DNA from 4 places in the Streptomyces durhamensis genome. Region 4 is predicted to be linked to each of the others. Evidence: riboswitches for the same ligand, from Rfam matches in the RefSeq annotation. Region 4 holds a riboswitch; each other region holds the start of a gene.
The links. Region 4 has a riboswitch for cyclic di-AMP ahead of IO33_RS0122455 (M23 family metallopeptidase). Riboswitches for the same ligand answer to the same signal wherever they lie in the genome.
Positions count from the first base shown of each region.

Region 1: another riboswitch for cyclic di-AMP. It lies ahead of IO33_RS0120185 (transglycosylase SLT domain-containing protein); the one in region 4 lies ahead of IO33_RS0122455 (M23 family metallopeptidase).
Region 2: another riboswitch for cyclic di-AMP. It lies ahead of IO33_RS0132755 (C40 family peptidase); the one in region 4 lies ahead of IO33_RS0122455 (M23 family metallopeptidase).
Region 3: another riboswitch for cyclic di-AMP. It lies ahead of IO33_RS0135895 (transglycosylase family protein); the one in region 4 lies ahead of IO33_RS0122455 (M23 family metallopeptidase).

Region 1 covers NZ_JNXR01000013.1:135,603-139,945, reverse strand. The annotation lists gene IO33_RS0120195 (LolA family protein) at 1-541, opposite strand, end outside; gene IO33_RS0120190 (polyprenyl synthetase family protein) at 1,020-2,030, opposite strand; cyclic di-AMP (ydaO/yuaA leader) riboswitch at 2,654-2,833, shown strand; gene IO33_RS0120185 (transglycosylase SLT domain-containing protein) at 2,837-3,316, shown strand; gene IO33_RS0120180 (HAD family hydrolase) at 3,443-4,255, opposite strand.
Region 2 covers NZ_JNXR01000027.1:74,995-79,337, reverse strand. The annotation lists gene pcrA (DNA helicase PcrA) at 1-987, opposite strand, end outside; cyclic di-AMP (ydaO/yuaA leader) riboswitch at 1,211-1,379, shown strand; gene IO33_RS0132755 (C40 family peptidase) at 1,388-2,557, shown strand; gene IO33_RS0132750 (tellurite resistance/C4-dicarboxylate transporter family protein) at 2,661-3,626, shown strand; gene IO33_RS0132745 (hypothetical protein) at 3,630-3,983, opposite strand.
Region 3 covers NZ_JNXR01000034.1:7,117-11,459, forward strand. The annotation lists gene IO33_RS0135885 (cytochrome P450 family protein) at 1-170, shown strand, start outside; gene IO33_RS0135890 (LysM peptidoglycan-binding domain-containing protein) at 321-1,475, shown strand; cyclic di-AMP (ydaO/yuaA leader) riboswitch at 1,652-1,825, shown strand; gene IO33_RS0135895 (transglycosylase family protein) at 1,830-2,534, shown strand; gene eno (phosphopyruvate hydratase) at 2,847-4,154, shown strand; gene IO33_RS0135905 (FtsB family cell division protein) at 4,270-4,343, shown strand, end outside.
Region 4 covers NZ_JNXR01000015.1:131,979-136,321, forward strand. The annotation lists gene IO33_RS0122445 (TetR/AcrR family transcriptional regulator) at 1-475, shown strand, start outside; gene IO33_RS0122450 (SGNH/GDSL hydrolase family protein) at 714-1,499, opposite strand; gene IO33_RS0122455 (M23 family metallopeptidase) at 1,718-2,581, opposite strand; cyclic di-AMP (ydaO/yuaA leader) riboswitch at 2,584-2,747, opposite strand; gene IO33_RS0122460 (alpha-galactosidase) at 3,049-4,343, opposite strand, start outside.

The sequences.
Region 1 (4,343 bases), on a different contig from region 4:
TGTGGTCCTTGCCGGCGTCGGCCGAGGTGCTGTGGTAGACCTCGTTGCTCTTGCTGTCGTAGCCCCACACGTCCTTGCCGTTGTGGATGAGGCTGTACTCGGAGCCGCTTTCCAGCAGCGACAGCTTCTGCTTCTCGGGGCCGTCGGTCGCGACGCGCAGGGTGTGCGCGCCGGAGACCAGCGAGGTGAGCTGGGACTGCGGGTCGGCGGAGGAGCCGTCGCCGGAGCCCTTGGCCGCCCCCGATGCCAGGTTGCCCCCCAGGCCGCCGAGGTCGGGCAGTCCGAGGTCGGTGCTGATCCGCACGGTGCCGGACAGCTGCTGCACGTCCGACTTGGCGATCTTCTCGATGAGCTGCTGTGCGGTGATCCTGGGCAGGTCGGGGTCCCCGGAGGCGGCGAGCGCCGGGACCAGCCCGATCGTGGCCGCCGCCACCCCCACCACCGCGACCGGGACCGCGTAGCGGGCGGCCTTGCGGCGTCCGGCGTGCGGGGTTTCCTCTCGCGCGCCGTCCACTGCGTCGTCGGTTTCGTACGGTGCCATGTGTGCCTTACCTCCGTCGTCGGCGGCGGCTGTCCTCACGTTGGTCCACCAGAGCCGCCATTCTCACCCGAATCGGTGAGGAGTGGTGATGTCCGTGGTGTCCATCTCACCAAATCGGCCATGAGGAAGCGTCAGACCTCGGAGCCAAGTCCGTGTACGCCTGCGGTATGACACGCAGGGGCAGCGACTCCCCCGACCCGTAGGGGTCTCACCGGAACGGAGGGGTCCGTATGGGGGCACGCGCATCGCGACAAGCCGCGCACAGGGGCCGTGCATCGCGGCGGGCCGTCCATGGGAGCACACGCGGCGGGCCGCTCATGGCCGCACGCGCATCGCGGCAGGCCGTGCCGGGCCATTCCACCGGGCCGTAGGGGGTCGTGCGGGGCCACGGAGTCGTGCGGGGCCGTGTGCAGGGCCGCGCCGGACCGTACGGCCGGTTGCTGCCGCGAGGCTCGACCGGCCGAGGCCCCGCCGGGGGTCAGCCGGCCCGGTGCACCACCGCGTCGCACAGCTCCATCAGCGCCGCCTTGGCGTCGCACTCCCGCAGCGGGGCCAGCGCGGCGCGGGCCTCCTCCGCGTACCGGACGGTGTCCCGGCGGGCCTGCTCCAGCGCGGGGTGGGCGCGCAGCGCGGCGAGTGCCTCGGCGTGCCGGGCGTCGTCGCTGAGGTCGGAGTCCAGCAGCCGGCACAGCGCGATGTCCTCGGGCAGCCCCAGCCGGGCCGCCCGCTCGCGCAGCCGCAGCACGGGCAGCGTCGGAATGCCCTCGCGCAGGTCGGTTCCCGGGGTCTTGCCGGACTCGTGCGAGTCGGAGGCGATGTCCAGGACGTCGTCGGCGAGCTGGAAGGCGACGCCGAGCCGCTCGCCGTACTGGGTGAGCACGTCGACGACCGTCTCGTCGGCGCCGGACATCATCGCGCCGAACCGGCACGAGACCGCCACCAGCGAGCCCGTCTTGCCGCCGAGGACGTCCAGGTAGTGCTCGACCGGGTCGCGGCCGTCCGAGGGACCGGCGGTCTCCAGGATCTGGCCCGTGACCAGCCGCTCGAACGCGAGGGCCTGCACCCGGACGGCCTCGGGGCCGAGGTCGGCGAGGATCTGGGAGGCCCGGGCGAAGAGGAAGTCGCCGGTGAGGACCGCGACCGAGTTGCCCCAGCGCGTGTTGGCGCTCTCCACGCCGCGCCGTACGGCCGCCTCGTCCATCACGTCGTCGTGGTACAGCGTGGCCAGGTGCGTCAGCTCGACGACCACGGCCGACGGCACGATGCCCGGCGCGTAGGGGTCACCGAACTGGGCCGCGAGCATCACGAGCAGCGGCCGGAACCGCTTCCCGCCGGCTCGCACGAGGTGCTGCGCGGCCTCCGTGATGAACGGGACCTCACTCTTGGTGGCCTCGAGCAAGCCTTCCTCGACAGCCGCCAATCCGGCCTGGACATCGGCTTCCAGAGCCTGGTCCCGCACGCTCAGCCCGAACGGCCCGACGACGGTCACGAGGGGTCTCCTGTCTGCTGGTGTCTGCTGGCGATTACACGGTTTGTCGATAGGTCGCTGCCATCACTCAAGTCAGCGTATCCGGTCCTCTTTCGATCACCGATAGCGCCCACCGGTCCAGCCCGGGCGGTATCGGATCATGACCGGTATGTTTTTGATCAAGGACTAAGAACGGACATTTATCGACTTAACAGGAATACATCCAATTTGTCTCGAACCGGGGAGCGAGCGGAGTAACGCCTGGCCGCCCCCTCCGGCACCCCTTTCGCCACCTCCCTGCGCGCTCCCCGCGCGCGGCCGCTCCACCACGAGAACGACCGGCACCGTTTCACGGGTTCCATCGCCGAGCCGATCCACCCGAATCCCCCATGTCCGATTTAAAACAGTTTGCCATTTCGTGAGTTGGGTCACGGTCGCCGGATGGCATCCCGCCCCCATCGCATCCCGCTCCTCCCCTTGCCCCGCTGGCGAGTTGAGGGTTGGCAACCGCAAAGGATCAAGTGCCTCATAGGGCATAGATCAAGGTCAAATAGGACGTTGTGTGAATCCGGTACTTGTTCCCGACATGTGCTCTCGCATACGTTCCGGGCCGTCGGGCGGACGCCTAATCCTGCCGCCGCCCACGTAACCCATCGACGAACTCATTCGTACGGCAGGAGCGGGGGAACCAGGTAAGTCGCCGGACCGGACGACACACGTCGCACCGGAACGGCTAGGGGTAAAGCCGTGCCTTCCCGGGCACGGCCGGGCACCTCCCCGCCCGCACCCGACAGCTCACCTCGCAGGCGACGGAGAGGAACTTCCCCATGCCTGCTGCCGCTCAGCACCGCCGCACCCGTCTCGTCCGCGCCCTCGCCGCCGTCGGCACCGGTGCCGCCGTCCTCGCCCTGCCGCTCATCGGGGCGACCAGCGCCTCCGCCGCGAGCCCGGCCGCCACCACGGCCTCCACCACCCCCGCCGGCTACCCGAACACCCTCGACGGCTGGATCCGCGAGTCCCTCGCGATCATGGGCCAGAAGGGCATCCCGGGCACCTACAACGGCATCTACCGCAACATCATCCGGGAGTCCTCGGGCAACCCGAACGCCATCAACCTCTGGGACTCCAACGCCGCCAAGGGCATCCCGTCCAAGGGCCTGCTCCAGGTCATCGACCCGACGTTCAACGCGTACCACGTGGCCGGAACCTCCTTCAACATCTACGACCCGGTCGCGAACATCACCGCCGCCTGCAACTACGCGGCCGCGCGCTACGGGTCGATCGACAACGTCTTCAGCGCGTACTGACAGCCCCGCGGACCGGCAGGACACCGGCCGCCCGGCACGTTCCCGCACCTGACGGACGGGGGCGTGCCGGGCGGCCGCCGTGTCTCCACGAGGCCCGTGCCGGACGACCGCGTACTGATGTGCCGGTCAGTCGGTCGGAAACAGTCTTTCGAGGACGGCGGCGATCCCGTCGTCCTCGTTCGACAGGGTGATCTCGTCCGCCACCGACTTGAGTTCGGGGTGTGCGTTGGCCATGGCGACCCCGTGCCCGGCCCACTCGAACATCGGGATGTCGTTGGGCATGTCGCCGAACGCCAGGGCCTTCGGTGCGGCGATCCCGAGTCGTTCGGCGGCCAGTGCCAGACCGGTCGCCTTGGTCACCCCGGACGGCTGCAGCTCCACGGTCCCCGGCCCCGACATGGTGACCGTCGCCAGCGAACCCACCACCGCGCGCGCGACGGCCGCCAACTCGTCGTCGGACAGCTCGGCATGGCGCAGCAGCACCTTGCTGATGGGCTCGCACCACAGGTCGTCGCGCCGGCCGACCCGCACGGCGGGCAGGGTCGGGTGCGGCATCAGATAGCCCGGCTCGATGAGCGTGAGCCCGTCGACGCCGTCCTGGTCGACGGCCGCGTAGACCTGTCCCACCTCGGCCTCGATCTTGCCGAGCGCGGTCTCGGCCAGCTCCCGGTCCAGCCGGACCGACCACAGCAGACGGCCGGACCCGGCGTCGTAGACCTGCGCGCCCTGCCCGCACACCGCGAGCCCCGTGCAGCCGAGGTGCTCGAGCAGCGGCCGTACCCGCGGGGCCGGGCGGCCCGTCACCACCAAGTGCCGCGCACCGGCCCGCGCCGCCCGCGCGAGCGCGGCGAGCGACCGGTCGGAGACGGTGTCGTCGCCGCGCAACAGCGTTCCGTCCAGGTCGGTGGCGATCAGTGCGTACGCGGGGGAAGCTGCCATGATCAGAGAATACGGATACCGCGCCCCGCCGACTCATCTTGTCGTCCTGCGCACTTACGTACTGGTCGGCCCCAACTGGTGGCACCCG
Region 2 (4,343 bases), on a different contig from region 4:
GTCACCCACGACGCACAGCTCGGCGGGCGCGAGGTCGTACTCGCCGGGCGGGGTGTCGGCCTCGTCGGCGCGCTCACCCGTGCCGACCAGCTCGCGTACCAGGGCGTACTGGGCGTGGTTGGTGTCCTGGTACTCGTCGACCAGGACGTGCCGGAAGCGGCGGCGGTAGTGCTCGGCGACGTCCGGGAAGGCGCGCAGCAGGTTGACCGTCGTCATGATCAGGTCGTCGAAGTCGAGGGCGTTCGCCTCGCGCAGCCGCGACTGATAGAGCGCGTAGGCCTGGGCGAGGGTCTTCTCGAAGCCGTCGGTGGCCTGGGCGGCGAAGTCCTCCTCGTCGATCAGCTCGTTCTTCAGATTGCTGATCTTGGCGCTGAACGACTTCGGCGGGAAGTGCTTGGGGTCGAGTTCCAGGTCGCGGCAGACCAGGGCCATCAGGCGCTTGGAGTCCGCGGCGTCGTAGATCGAGAACGACGACGTGAAACCGAGCTTCTTGCTCTCCCGGCGCAGGATGCGCACGCACGCGCTGTGGAAGGTCATCACCCACATCGCGTTCGCACGCGGGCCGACGAGTTGCTCGACGCGTTCCTTCATCTCGCCCGCGGCCTTGTTGGTGAAGGTGATCGCGAGGATCTGGCCCGGGTGCACATGCCGCTCGGCGAGGAGGTGGGCGATGCGGTGGGTGAGCACACGGGTCTTGCCTGAGCCGGCGCCGGCGACGATGAGCAGCGGCGAGCCGGCGTGCACGACCGCGGCGCGCTGGTTGTCGTTCAGCCCCTCCAGGAGGGCTGCCGCGTCGAGCGCGGGGCGGGGGGCGCCGTCGCGGTAGTAGGCGTCCCGGTCCGGCGGCACGTCGAACCTGCCGCCGAACAGGTCGTCCGGAAGCGGCTCCGGGGCGTGATCGTCCTCGGGCGGCGGCGGGGGCTCCTCCTCGCGCCCGCGAGGGGGCTGGAGGTCCGCCAGGAAGCTGTCGTCAAAGAGGCTGCTCATCGCTCTACGAGTCTAGGGCGCCCCACCGACAACCGGTCGCCGTCCCGGGAAGACGGCCCCACGGGCGAAAGCGGCGAACACCCTCCGCACGGCCCTCACGCTGGGGAATCGTCCGATGACAAGAACGTGATTCTCAGCCCAGATCACGAAAATGTATCGGACATATCACGCACCAACCTTCACACTAGTCACACCAGTTGGCTAGGTTGCCGTCAGGCCGCGTGCGCGGCCTCCGCCGAGTCCGGCGCGCCCCCCTGGCGCCCGGAGCCGGGGACCCACCGATCCTGGGGTGAATCGGCCGACTCCCGCCCGGGACGACGCCGTAGGGCAACCCTTCCGAACCACCGCCCGAACCCGACAGCTAACCCGGTAGGCGGCTCATTGGAAGGAGTCGCCTCCCTTGGCGTCGCACCGCAAGCCGCGCCCCGGCGGGACCACCGGAGCGGGCATCCGCACCCCCGCCCTCGCCACCGCCGCCCTCACCTCCATGGCCATGCTCTCGCAGACCGCCGAGGCCGCCCCGAGAACCGATCACGCCAAGCCGAGCCTGGAAGAGGTCGAGAAGAAGGTCGACGACCTCTACCGCCAGGCGGAGTCGGCGACCGAGAAGTACAACGCGAACAAGGAGCGGACCGGGAAGCAGCGGAGTCGCGTCGACGCCCTGCGCGAGGAGGTCGCCCGGCGCACCGACCGCCTCAACAAGGCGCGCGAGGAACTGGGCTCCTTCGCCGCCGCCCAGTACCGCACCGGCGCCGCCGCGCCCGACACGGCCACCTTCCTGCTCGCGGACAGCCCCCAGGACTACTTCGACCAGAGCCAGCTGATGAACCGGCTGACCTCCCGGGAGAAGCGCGCGGTCGACGACTACATCGGCGAGCAGGCCACGACCATGAAGAAGCGGCGGGAGGCCGCGGAGAGCCTGCGGACGCTGACCGACTCGCAGCACGACCTGCAGACCGCCAAGACGACCGTCCAGCAGAAGCTCGCCTCCGCGCGCGAGCTGCTGTCCCGGCTGACGGCCCAGGAGAAGGCGCGGCTGGCCGCCATCGAGCGGGAGAAGCAGCAGGAGGCGGCGCGCAAGGCCGCCGAGCTGGCGAAGCGGCAGGCCCAGCAGCAGTCCGACTCGTCCTCCTCGTCGTCCTCCTCGTCGTCGTCCTCGTCCTCGTCTTCCGGGTCCGGGTCGACCGGCTCCACGACGTCCGGCGCGTACGACACGAAGGCCGAGAAGGCGATCGCCTTCGCCCGCGCGCAGATCGGCAAGCCGTATGTGTGGGGCGCCACCGGGCCGGACTCCTACGACTGCTCGGGCCTCACCCAGGCCGCCTGGAAGGCCGCCGGCGTCTCCCTTCCGCGCACCACGTACGACCAGGTCGACGCGGGCACCACGGTGTCACTGGCGAACGCGCGGCCGGGCGACCTGATCTTCTTCTACGACGACATCAGCCACGTCGGCGTCTACATAGGCAACGGCATGATGATCCACGCCCCCAAGCCGGGCGCGTACGTCCGTGAGGAGTCGGTGTACTACGGCGGAGAGTCGATCATCCACAGCGTGGTCCGGCCGGGCTGACCGAGCCGGCTTTCTCCGCTCCACGCGCGCGTACCGGGGTTTTCGCCTTCCACGCGCGCGTGCCCTTCCTGGCCGGAACCGCGCGGCTCCCTAGCATCGGCGCATGTCCGGCATCTCAGGTCTGCGTACGTGGTGGGCGGAGCGGCCTCCCGCGGCCGGGGCCGCCGTGATGGCGACCGGCATCCTGTCGGTGGGCCTGCAGCTGACCGGCGCGGAGACGGTCTCCCGGCTGGCGCTGGCACTGACCGCCGTCGCCTGGGTGGCGCTGGCCGCCGACTTCGCCCTGCGGCTGCTCGGCCGGCGGCAGCGCTGGGCGGCCGAGGCTCAGAGCCCCGGCGCGCTCAACGCCGTCGCCGCGACCACCGTGCTCGGCACCGGGATCTCGGCGCTGGGCCGGCAGACCCTCGCCGGGGCCCTGCTGGCGCTCGCGGCGCTGCTGTGGCCGGTGCTGCTGGTCACGGTCGTACGGCACTGGAGGCGGCGCATGCCGGGCTCGGTGTTCCTGTGTTGTGTGGCCACACAGGGGCTCGCCGTACTGGCCGCGACACTGGCTGCCGCCGAGCACCGGGCGTGGCTCGCCCACACCGCGCTGGTGCTGTTCTGGCTGGGTCTGGTGCTCTACGGGCTCGCGCTGGCCCACTTCGACGCACGGCAGGTGTGGGAGGGGGCCGGCGACCACTGGGTGGCGGGCGGGGCACTCGCGATCTCGGCGCTGGCGGGGGCGAAACTGCTCATCGCCGCGGATGCGGGCCCTTACCTGTGGGACGACGACGACCGCGCCGTGCTGCGCACCACGACGGTCGCACTGCTCGTGCTGGATCTGGCCTGCTACCTCGCGCTGCTGGCCGCCGAGGCGGCGCGGCCCCGGCGCGGCTACCACATGCTGCGATGGGCGACGGTGTTCCCGATGGGGATGACGGCGACGGCGACGCTGTCCGTCGCGACCGCCGTCGGCGTCCCGTGGCTCGGATGGCCGGGACGGGTGCTGCTGGGGGTGGCGGTGGCGGTGTGGCTCACGGTCGCCGCCGGTGCGGTGCTCGCGGCCCGCGCCGGTGGCAGGGACGGCTGACGGTCAGGTCCACAGCACGGCGATGAAGATGTTCGCCATGGTCAGCAGGCCGACCAGCCCGAACGTGCCCTTGTCGATCTTCTCCTCGTCGCGCTTCACGTAGACCAGCCCGAGGATCACGATCAGCAGCGCCAGCTTGACGCCGATCTTGATGGTGTTGACGTGGTGGTCGTCGGCCTGGTTGAGACCGACCAGGGCCACACCGGTGACCAGCATGGTCAGCGCGCCGTGCAGCATCCCGGGCACGAAGCGGGCCGTGCCCTGGCCCATCGCCTTCATCTGGGTGAGGAAGCCGCCGAGCAGCGCGGCGATACCGATGATGTGCAGGCCGACGAAGAGATGGATGAGTACGTCCATGGGGCCGGAGCCTAGCCAGCGGTGTGCGGGCCCTCTGTCACCGGGCCCGCCCCAAGCAGTCGATGATCTTGCGCAGGGGACCCGCATATATGCGCCCCATAGCACTCCGCACCTCCCGTCCGCCCTGGTTTCCACACATCGGTCACTACGCTGCGTGAAGGCAACGACTCCAGACCGGCGGCATGGTCACATACGGTCACTTCCCGGTCTGTCCGGACCAGTTCCGTACACCGCGTTACCTGGTTGTCACCGTCCGTCCTAGCCTCCTCCTCCAGGTGACCGGCTCCCCACCGCCGCCCGGGCCAGGGACGGCCGTCGGCCACCACCACCGAGAGGTCCGGCGGTGGCCCGCTCCCCCTG
Region 3 (4,343 bases), on a different contig from region 4:
CCCGGCTGGAGGGTCAGGCCGCGCTCGCCACGCTCCTCACCAGGCTGCCCGACCTGCGGCTCGCGGCCGATCCGGCCGACCTGCGCTGGCGCGGCGGGCTCATCATGCGGGGCCTGCGCACACTGCCCGTGGAGTTCACCCCGGAGGCCGGCGAAGCCGTGGAACGGTGAACATGAAGGGCGTTCAACTTTGTGATCTTCACGTGATCTGCGCGGCATTAACTTGTGACAAGTGATCGTCTGCCGATACGTTCACCCATCAGTGTGGCGCCGGGCTTCAGCGCGCCGCGCCGGCCCTGCTGTCGCACGAAAGGCTTCCGCATGCTCTCCGGGAACGGTCGTCACCGTCGCCCCCGTCAGGCTCCGGCTCTCCTCGTCGCGGCCGGAGTGACCGGCTCCGCCATCGCCATCCCGCTGCTCGGCGCCGCGAGCGCCAACGCCGCCGACGGCACCACGTGGGACAAGGTCGCCGAGTGCGAGAGCGGCGGCTCCTGGAGCGCGGACACCGGGAACGGCTACTTCGGAGGCCTGCAGATCTCGCAGGACGACTGGGGCAGGTACGGCGGCACGCAGTACGCCGACAGCGCCGACCAGGCCAGCCGCTCGCAGCAGATCGCCGTCGCCGAGAAGATCCTGGCCGACCAGGGCACCAAGCCGTGGGCCATGTGCGCGCTGACCGCCGGGCTGACCTCCAACTCCGCTTCGGTGGACGTGGACACCGGCGTCGGCGGCTCCGCGGACGGCAGCGGATCGGGGGACGCGTCCGGCTCGGCCGACAGCTCCGACTCGTCCGGTCTGCCGGATTCGTCCGCCTCCGACTCCGGTTCGGACTCCGGCTCCGGCTCGCACGCGGGGTCCGACTCCGGTTCCGGCTCCTCGGGTTCGGACTCCTCGGATTCCGGTTCCCCGGCCCCGGACGCACCGGGTTCGGATGCCTCCGGTTCCCCCTCCGGCAAGGGCGCCACACCCACTCCGGGTCACGGCCGCCACGCCACCAAGACCCCGGACCAGACGGGGGGCTCCACCGGAAGCAGCACGCCCAAGTCCGACAAGGGTGACAAGTCCGGATCGTCTGGCTCGTCCGGTAAGGACGACTCGCAGGGAAGTGACAGCTCTCCCGCGCCGACCCCTGGCACCGACGAATCGGACAATTACCAGCAGTCCGCCGGTTCTTGGAGCCTGGTCGACACCGGCACGCTCAGCAGCGGTGGACGCCACCGCGGTGGGAGTGCGGACGAAAGCGTGACAAACGGTCAGAACGCCCCCTCTTCCGGCCGTCATGCCGGCCCCGCGGCGGGCACCTACACCGTGCGTGAAGGGGACACCCTCGCCTCCATCGCCGACTCTCTGCGCGTCGACGGCGGATGGCATGCGCTCTACGACGGGAACAAGACCGTCATCGGTACCGACCCGAATCACATCACCGCCGGTCAGACCCTGGAAGTCGGTGCCGAAACGGGCGGAAAGCAGCGGTAGTTGACGCCCTGTTTCGCCGCTGATGTCCGTTTCGGTGAAAGTGTGGGATGAGTCTCAGAAGCCCTGATCGTCTTTGAAATTCCCTCGATCACCTGTCTACGGTCAAGGCCGCTCGTCACCACGAGCCCCGGCACTCGCAACGCCGAATCCTGCCAGCGGTTGCCCGGGAACAGTCGTCGCGTCAAGCGCCGTAGGCAGGAGCGGGGGACCCAAGGTAAGTGCCGGGCCCGGCGGTTCACGCCGGTACCGGCTAGGGGTGGAGCCGCGCCTCGCGAGAGCGAGCGTGCGGCCGGGCAACTCAACCGGCCCGAACCCGACAGCTCACCTCGCAGGCGTCGGTGAGGGGATCGATCCATGCTGTTTACCGGCAAGGGCAAGCACCGTCGTCCGTCCAAGGCCACCCGCGCCCTCGCGCTCGCCGGCGTCACCGGCGCCGCCGTCGCCGCCCCGCTGATGGCGGCCGGCAACGCCTCCGCCGCCACCGCCTCCCAGTGGGACGCCGTCGCCCAGTGCGAGTCCGGTGGCAACTGGTCCATCAACACCGGCAACGGCTTCTACGGCGGCCTGCAGTTCTCCGCCTCCACCTGGGCCGCGTACGGCGGCACCGCCTACGCCGCGCAGGCCAACCAGGCCACCAAGGCGCAGCAGATAGCCGTCGCGGAGAAGGTCCTCGCCGCGCAGGGCAAGGGCGCCTGGCCGGTCTGCGGCACGGGCCTGTCGAGCACCCCGTACAACGGCTCCGCGCCCAGCACCCCCTCGAAGACCACCTCGTCGAAGACCACCGCGCCGAGCAGCACCACCCGCTCCACGGACCAGCAGGCCGCCTCCCGCTCCGCCGAGCGCACGGCCCCCTCCGCGAGCAAGACCGTCACCACCCCGACCGGCAAGAAGGTCAAGAAGGGCGACGGCGAGTACAAGGTGGTCACGGGCGACACCCTCAGCTCCATCGCCGACAAGCACCACGTCCAGGGCGGCTGGCAGAAGCTCTTCCAGCTGAACAAGGACATCGTCTCGGACGCCAACCTCATCTACCCGGGCCAGCAGCTGCACCTGAAGTAGGCGCGGCGGCCCTCGGGCCCCACCTCGGTCCCCGCGGGCCTCACCCCGTTCCCCCCGGGGCCGCCCCCGTCCCCACGGGCTCCCCGCCCCGGCGCGTGTTCCCCCGTACGCGCCGGGGCGGGGTCTTTTGTGTGTGCCCCGTGCACCCACCCTTTGTTCCGCTCATGAACAATGGGTACCGTCTGCGTGTCCCACCCCGTCCACGGGGCGGTCGGTCGGTGGCCGATCCCCTGGAGACGGTTAGGCTCTAGTCGCAAGGCGCAGCCGCAAGGCGGCAAGCCCCGCACTTCCAGCGTCACATCCAAGAAGGAGATGCTCGTGCCGTCCATCGACGTCGTCGTAGCCCGGGAAATCCTGGACTCCCGAGGCAACCCCACGGTCGAGGTCGAGGTCGGCCTCGACGACGGCAGCACGGGTCGTGCCGCCGTCCCGTCCGGCGCCTCGACCGGCGCCTTCGAGGCCATCGAGCTGCGCGACGGTGACCCCAACCGCTACCAGGGCAAGGGCGTCGAGAAGGCCGTCCTGGCCGTCATCGAGCAGATCGGCCCGGAGCTGGTCGGCTACGACGCCACCGAGCAGCGCCTGATCGACCAGGCCATGTTCGACCTGGACGCCACCGACAACAAGGGCTCCCTCGGCGCCAACGCCATCCTCGGTGTCTCCCTCGCCGTCGCCCACGCCGCCTCCGAGGCGTCCGACCTCCCCCTCTTCCGCTACCTGGGCGGCCCGAACGCGCACCTGCTGCCGGTGCCGATGATGAACATCCTCAACGGCGGCTCGCACGCGGACTCCAACGTGGACATCCAGGAGTTCATGATCGCCCCGATCGGCGCGGAGTCCTTCTCCGAGGCCCTGCGCTGGGGCACCGAGGTCTACCACACCCTGAAGAAGGTCCTGAAGAGCAAGGGCCTGTCCACCGGCCTCGGCGACGAGGGCGGCTTCGCCCCGAACCTCGGCTCCAACCGTGAGGCCCTCGACCTCATCCTGGAGGCCGTCAAGGAGGCCGGCTACGTCCCCGGCCAGCAGATCGCCCTCGCGCTCGACGTCGCCGCCTCCGAGTTCTACAAGGACGGCAAGTACCTCTTCGAGGGCAAGGAGCGCTCCGCCGCCGAGATGACGGAGTACTACGAGGAGCTCGTGGCGGCCTACCCGCTCGTCTCCATCGAGGACCCGCTGTTCGAGGACGACTGGGCCGGCTGGAAGGTCATCACCGACCGCCTCGGCGACAAGGTGCAGCTGGTCGGCGACGACCTGTTCGTCACCAACCCCGAGCGCCTCGCCCGCGGCATCGAGGAGGGCACCGCCAACGCCCTGCTGGTCAAGGTCAACCAGATCGGCTCGCTGACCGAGACCCTGGACGCCGTCGAGCTGGCCCAGCGCAACGGCTTCAAGTGCATGATGTCCCACCGCTCCGGCGAGACCGAGGACGTCACCATCGCCGACCTGGCCGTCGCCACCAACTGCGGCCAGATCAAGACCGGCGCCCCGGCCCGCTCCGAGCGCGTCGCCAAGTACAACCAGCTGCTGCGCATCGAGGAGATCCTCGACGACGCCGCGGTGTACGCCGGCCGCAGCGCCTTCCCGCGCTTCCGCGGCCACATCGAGGTCTCCAAGGGCTGACCTCCACCGGGCTAAGTCTTAGCCAGTCATACGTACGTCCCCGGACCCGGTCCCGTACCGTGTCCGGGGACGTACGCACGTGTGAACCGCGAGGCAAGGAGAGGCGGAGAGCCAGATGGCCGTCAAGGACCGGGACCGTTTCTCCACCGCGACCCGGCTGCGGCTGCTCGGTGAGCAGACGGCGGCCCG
Region 4 (4,343 bases):
GCTGTACCACTTCTCGACGAAGGAGAAGCTGGTCGCCGAGGCGTTCACCTACGCGGCCGAGGACGATCTCACGCATCTGCGCAAGCTGCTGGGACGGCGGACGTCGGCGCTGCGCCGGCTGCGGTCCGCGGTGCGCTGGTACGCGCCGACCGGGCAGGCCAAGGGCTGGCGGCTGTGGATCGAGGGCTGGGCCGTGGCCCTGCGCGAGCCCGCCCTGCGGGAGGTCACGCGGGACCTGGACAGGCAGTGGAAGGCGGCGATCACCGAGGTCATCGCCGAGGGCGTGGCGGCCGGTGAGTTCGTCTGCGCCGACCCGGCCGGTACCGCGCTGCGCCTGACCGCGCTGCTGGACGGGCTGGCGGTGCAGCTGACGTCGTACCCGGGAGCGGTGCCGCGGACACGCGCGCAGGAATGGGTCGACGACGCCCTGGCCCGGGAACTGGGCCTGGACCGGAAGGCGTTGACCGAGCGCTAGCGTCCGCCGTACGCCTCAGGCTGGTTGCACGGCACTGGGCGGGGGGAGCCGCCACGGCTGTCCAGGCCCGGTCGGGGCGGGTCGCTCATCGATCCTGCGGGGTGCCCCACTCGCACCCCAGCATCCTCGGCGCCCCGGCATCCCCGGCGCCCCGGCATCCCCGGCGAACAGCGTCCGGCCGGACACCCTCATGCCCCGCACCGCGGGGTGTCCGCGGTGCGGGGCATGAGGGCGGCCGTCAGGCCACCGAGGTGATGCGCAGCTTGATGTCGTCCGGGGACAGGGTGCCCTTCGCGGTGACATGGTCGCCGGAGGACTCGCCGCGCAGGCGGCGGCCGATCCACGGGACCAGGAACTCGCGGGCCCACTGGACGTCGTCGCGGCGGATCTCCAGCGTGCCCCGGGGCGGCTGCGGCGGCCACGGCTGCTCCGGGTCGGCCGGGATGTCGAGGCCGAGGGCCTGGCCGGCGCGCAGCGCCACGCGCGTGTGCCCCTCGGGCGAGAGGTGGAGCCGGTCGCTGTCCCACGCCCTGCGGTCCTGAACCGACTTCAGGGACCACAGGTCGAGCACCGGGCAGCCGTACCGGTCGGCGATGGCGCGGACGTGCCCGTTGTAGGTGGCGATCTTGCCGCGCAGATGCTTGAGCACGGGGACGCCACGGGTGTCGAAGCCGGTCGTGACCAGCACCGTCCCGGCGGCCTCGGCCAGTCGGGCGACGGCGCGCTCGAAGCGCTCGGCCACCTCGTCCGGGTCGGTGCCGGGGCGGATGATGTCGTTGCCGCCCGCACAGAAGGAGACCAGGTCCGGGGCGAGTTCGACGGCCTGCGGGAGCTGGTCCTGCACGATCTGGTCGAGCAGTTTCCCGCGCACCGCGAGATTGGTGTACTTGAAGTCGCCCTCGGGCCGCCGGTCGGCGAGCAGGACCGCGAACCGGTCGGCCCAGCCCACGAACGCCCCGTCGGGCCCGGGGTCGCCGACGCCCTCGGTGAAGCTGTCCCCCACCGCCACGTACGACCCGATCACTGATTTGTTGTCATTCTTCGAATCGTCTGCCACATCGGACCATGATTCACCTTGCGATGTGACTTACGCGACCGTAGGCAGGGATTGACGAACGGTGAGATAAGACACCCTTAAATGATTTGCCAATCCGGAATAAGGCGAACACACCGAAGGCCGGACCCGGGGATCGTGGGTCCGGCCTTCGGCGGCGTGTCAGGCAGGTGGTTCGGGCGGGGGCGTCAGACGACGGCGACGCCGTGCTCGCGGAGGTAGCCGACCGGGTCGATGTCGGAGCCGTAGTCCGGGGTGGTCCGGATCTCGAAGTGCAGGTGCGGGCCGGTGACGTTGCCGGTGGCGCCCGACAGGCCGACCTGCTGCCCCTCGGTCACGGTCTGCCCGGCCCAGACGGAGAGCCGGGAGAGGTGCCCGTACTGCGCGTAGTGGCCGTCGTGCAGCTTGATGACGACCTGGTTGCCGTACGCGCCGCCCCAGCCGGCGGAGACGACCGTGCCCGCGGCGACGGCCTTGACCGGGGTGCCGGTCGGGACCACGAAGTCGACGCCCGTGTGGTGGCCGCTGGACCACATGCCGCCGGCCACGTGGTAGCCGGTGCCGATGGTGGCGCCGGTGACCGGGAGGGTGAAACCGGTGGAGGCGGCCGTCCCGGCGGCGCCGGAGGTCCCGGTCCCCGGGGCCGCCTGGGACGCGGAGGAGTGCGAGGCACGCGCGTCGTGCGAAGAGTGCGCGAGCTTCAGGCCCGGGTGGATCAGCGACGGGTCGTCGCCGACGGCCTGCCGGTTGTCGGCGTAGAGGCGGTGCCAGCCGCCGGCCACATGGTGCTCGTAGGCGATCTCGAAGAGGCAGTCGCCGGGCTTCACCGTGTACGCGCCCGGGCGGGAGTCCGGCTGTGCGGCGGCCTTCTGCACCGGGGTCTGGGGGGACTGCGCGGCCGGTGCGGAGACGGACTGCGTGGTGCCGGCGGCATGCGCCCCGGTGGTGCCGATGAGCGGGAGGGCCAGGGCGGCGCCACCGGTTCCGGCGACGGCGATCGAGCGGGAAAAACGCGGGGTCTTGGGGCGTCGGTGCTTGCCCTTACCAGGCATGGCGCATTCCTCTCCGACGCCTGCGAGGTGAGCTGTCGGGTTCGGACTGGAGTCGCCCGGCCGTGCGCGCACGGCTTCACCCCGAGCCTGTCGCGGAGACCGGACAGGCAGTCGTACCTGGTGGGTCCCCCGCTCCTGCCGAACGCGGGTCAAGTGTGTGGGACTCCGGGCGGCGGCAGGATTCGGCGTTCCGTCCGGATCGGTGGCGAACGTAAGGGAGCAAGACGCGCGGAAACAAGCAGCCGGTTCCCGCCGTTCGCCTTTCCGGAGATCGCATGCGGGAATTCTCGGTCACCCTCCGTATATTCCCGCCTCCCGCGTTCTTTCAATTTCCCTTTTCATCGTGGAGATTACGTGAACATGACGCGCGACACAGGGTCACGAATATGACGCTCCTCACGCGGACCGGGCCAGGTGCCCTTATTCCGCGACGAGTTGGAATCAAGGCAGCAATTCAGACAGAGAGGTCAGATGCGGCGTAGACGGAGAACCGTTGCATCGAGGTCACCTGTGAGCGCGGTGCGCAGCCCGTGATGGAGAAGCACGGCACCTCGACACACTTCGCCCGTTTCGCGGCATTCGTACGACGCCGTCGGGTCGAGGCCGCGCAGACGCAGCGCCGGCACGGGCTCGCCGTGGCTCTGCGCCTGGAGCCAGGCGAGGACCACCGTCTCCCCGCCCAGGACGTACTGCACGGCGCTCAGACCGCCGGCCGGCGGCCGCAGCCGGTACAGCTCGCCCCGCTGGACGACCGGGCGGATCTCCTTGTAGAGACCGACCCACCGCCGGGCCTCGGCCAGCTCCTGATCGGTCCACCCGGTGAGGTCACCGCCGACCCCGAGGACGCCCGCCATGGCGCTGACGAAGCGGAACCGCAGGGAGCTGACCCGCCCGTTGAGCTGGGTGTTCGGGCTGTCGGTGACCCAGGCGGCCATGACTGTGGCGGGGTGGACCTGGCTGAAGCCGTGCTGGATGGCGAGGCGGTCCAGCGGGTCGGTGTTGTCGGAGGTCCACACCTGGTCGGTGCGACTCATGACCCCGAGGTCGATCCGCCCGCCCCCGCCCGAGCAGGATTCGAAGGCGACGCCGGGATGAGCCGCGCGCAGTCGGTCCAGCAGGGCGTACAGGGCCCGGACGTGGTCCACCCACAGGCGCTGGGGGTACGGCTCGCCGGGCCAGCCCGCGTCGGTGAAGCAGCGGTTGAAGTCCCACTTCACATAGTCGACCGGCACACCGGAGAGCAGGGTGTCCAGCCGCTCCCACAGGTAGTCCTGGACGTCCTCGCGGGCGAGGTTGAGGACCAGCTGGTTGCGCAGCTCTGTCCGCTTCCGTCCCGGTTGGTACTGCACCCAGTCGGGGTGCGCGCGGTACAGGTCGCTGTCCGGGTTGACCATCTCGGGCTCGACCCAGATGCCGAAACGCATGCCGAGGCCGTGCACCTGGTCGGCGAGGGGCTTCAGGCCGTGCGGGAAGCGGTCGGGGTTGGGGGTCCAGTCGCCGAGGCCCGCGCGGTCGCTGGTCCGGGCGCCGAACCAGCCGTCGTCCACGACGAACAGCTCCACGCCGATCTCGGCGGCCCGGCGGGCGAGCGCGAGCTGCTGCTCCTCGGAGATGTCGAAGTTCGTCGCCTCCCAGGAGTTGAAGAGGACCGGCCGGTCACGCCCGGCGTCCGGGATGACGTGCTCGCGCTGGTAGGCGTGCCAGGCGCGGCTCGCGCCGCCGAAGCCGCCGTCGCTCCACAGGCCCGCGAAGACCGGGGTGG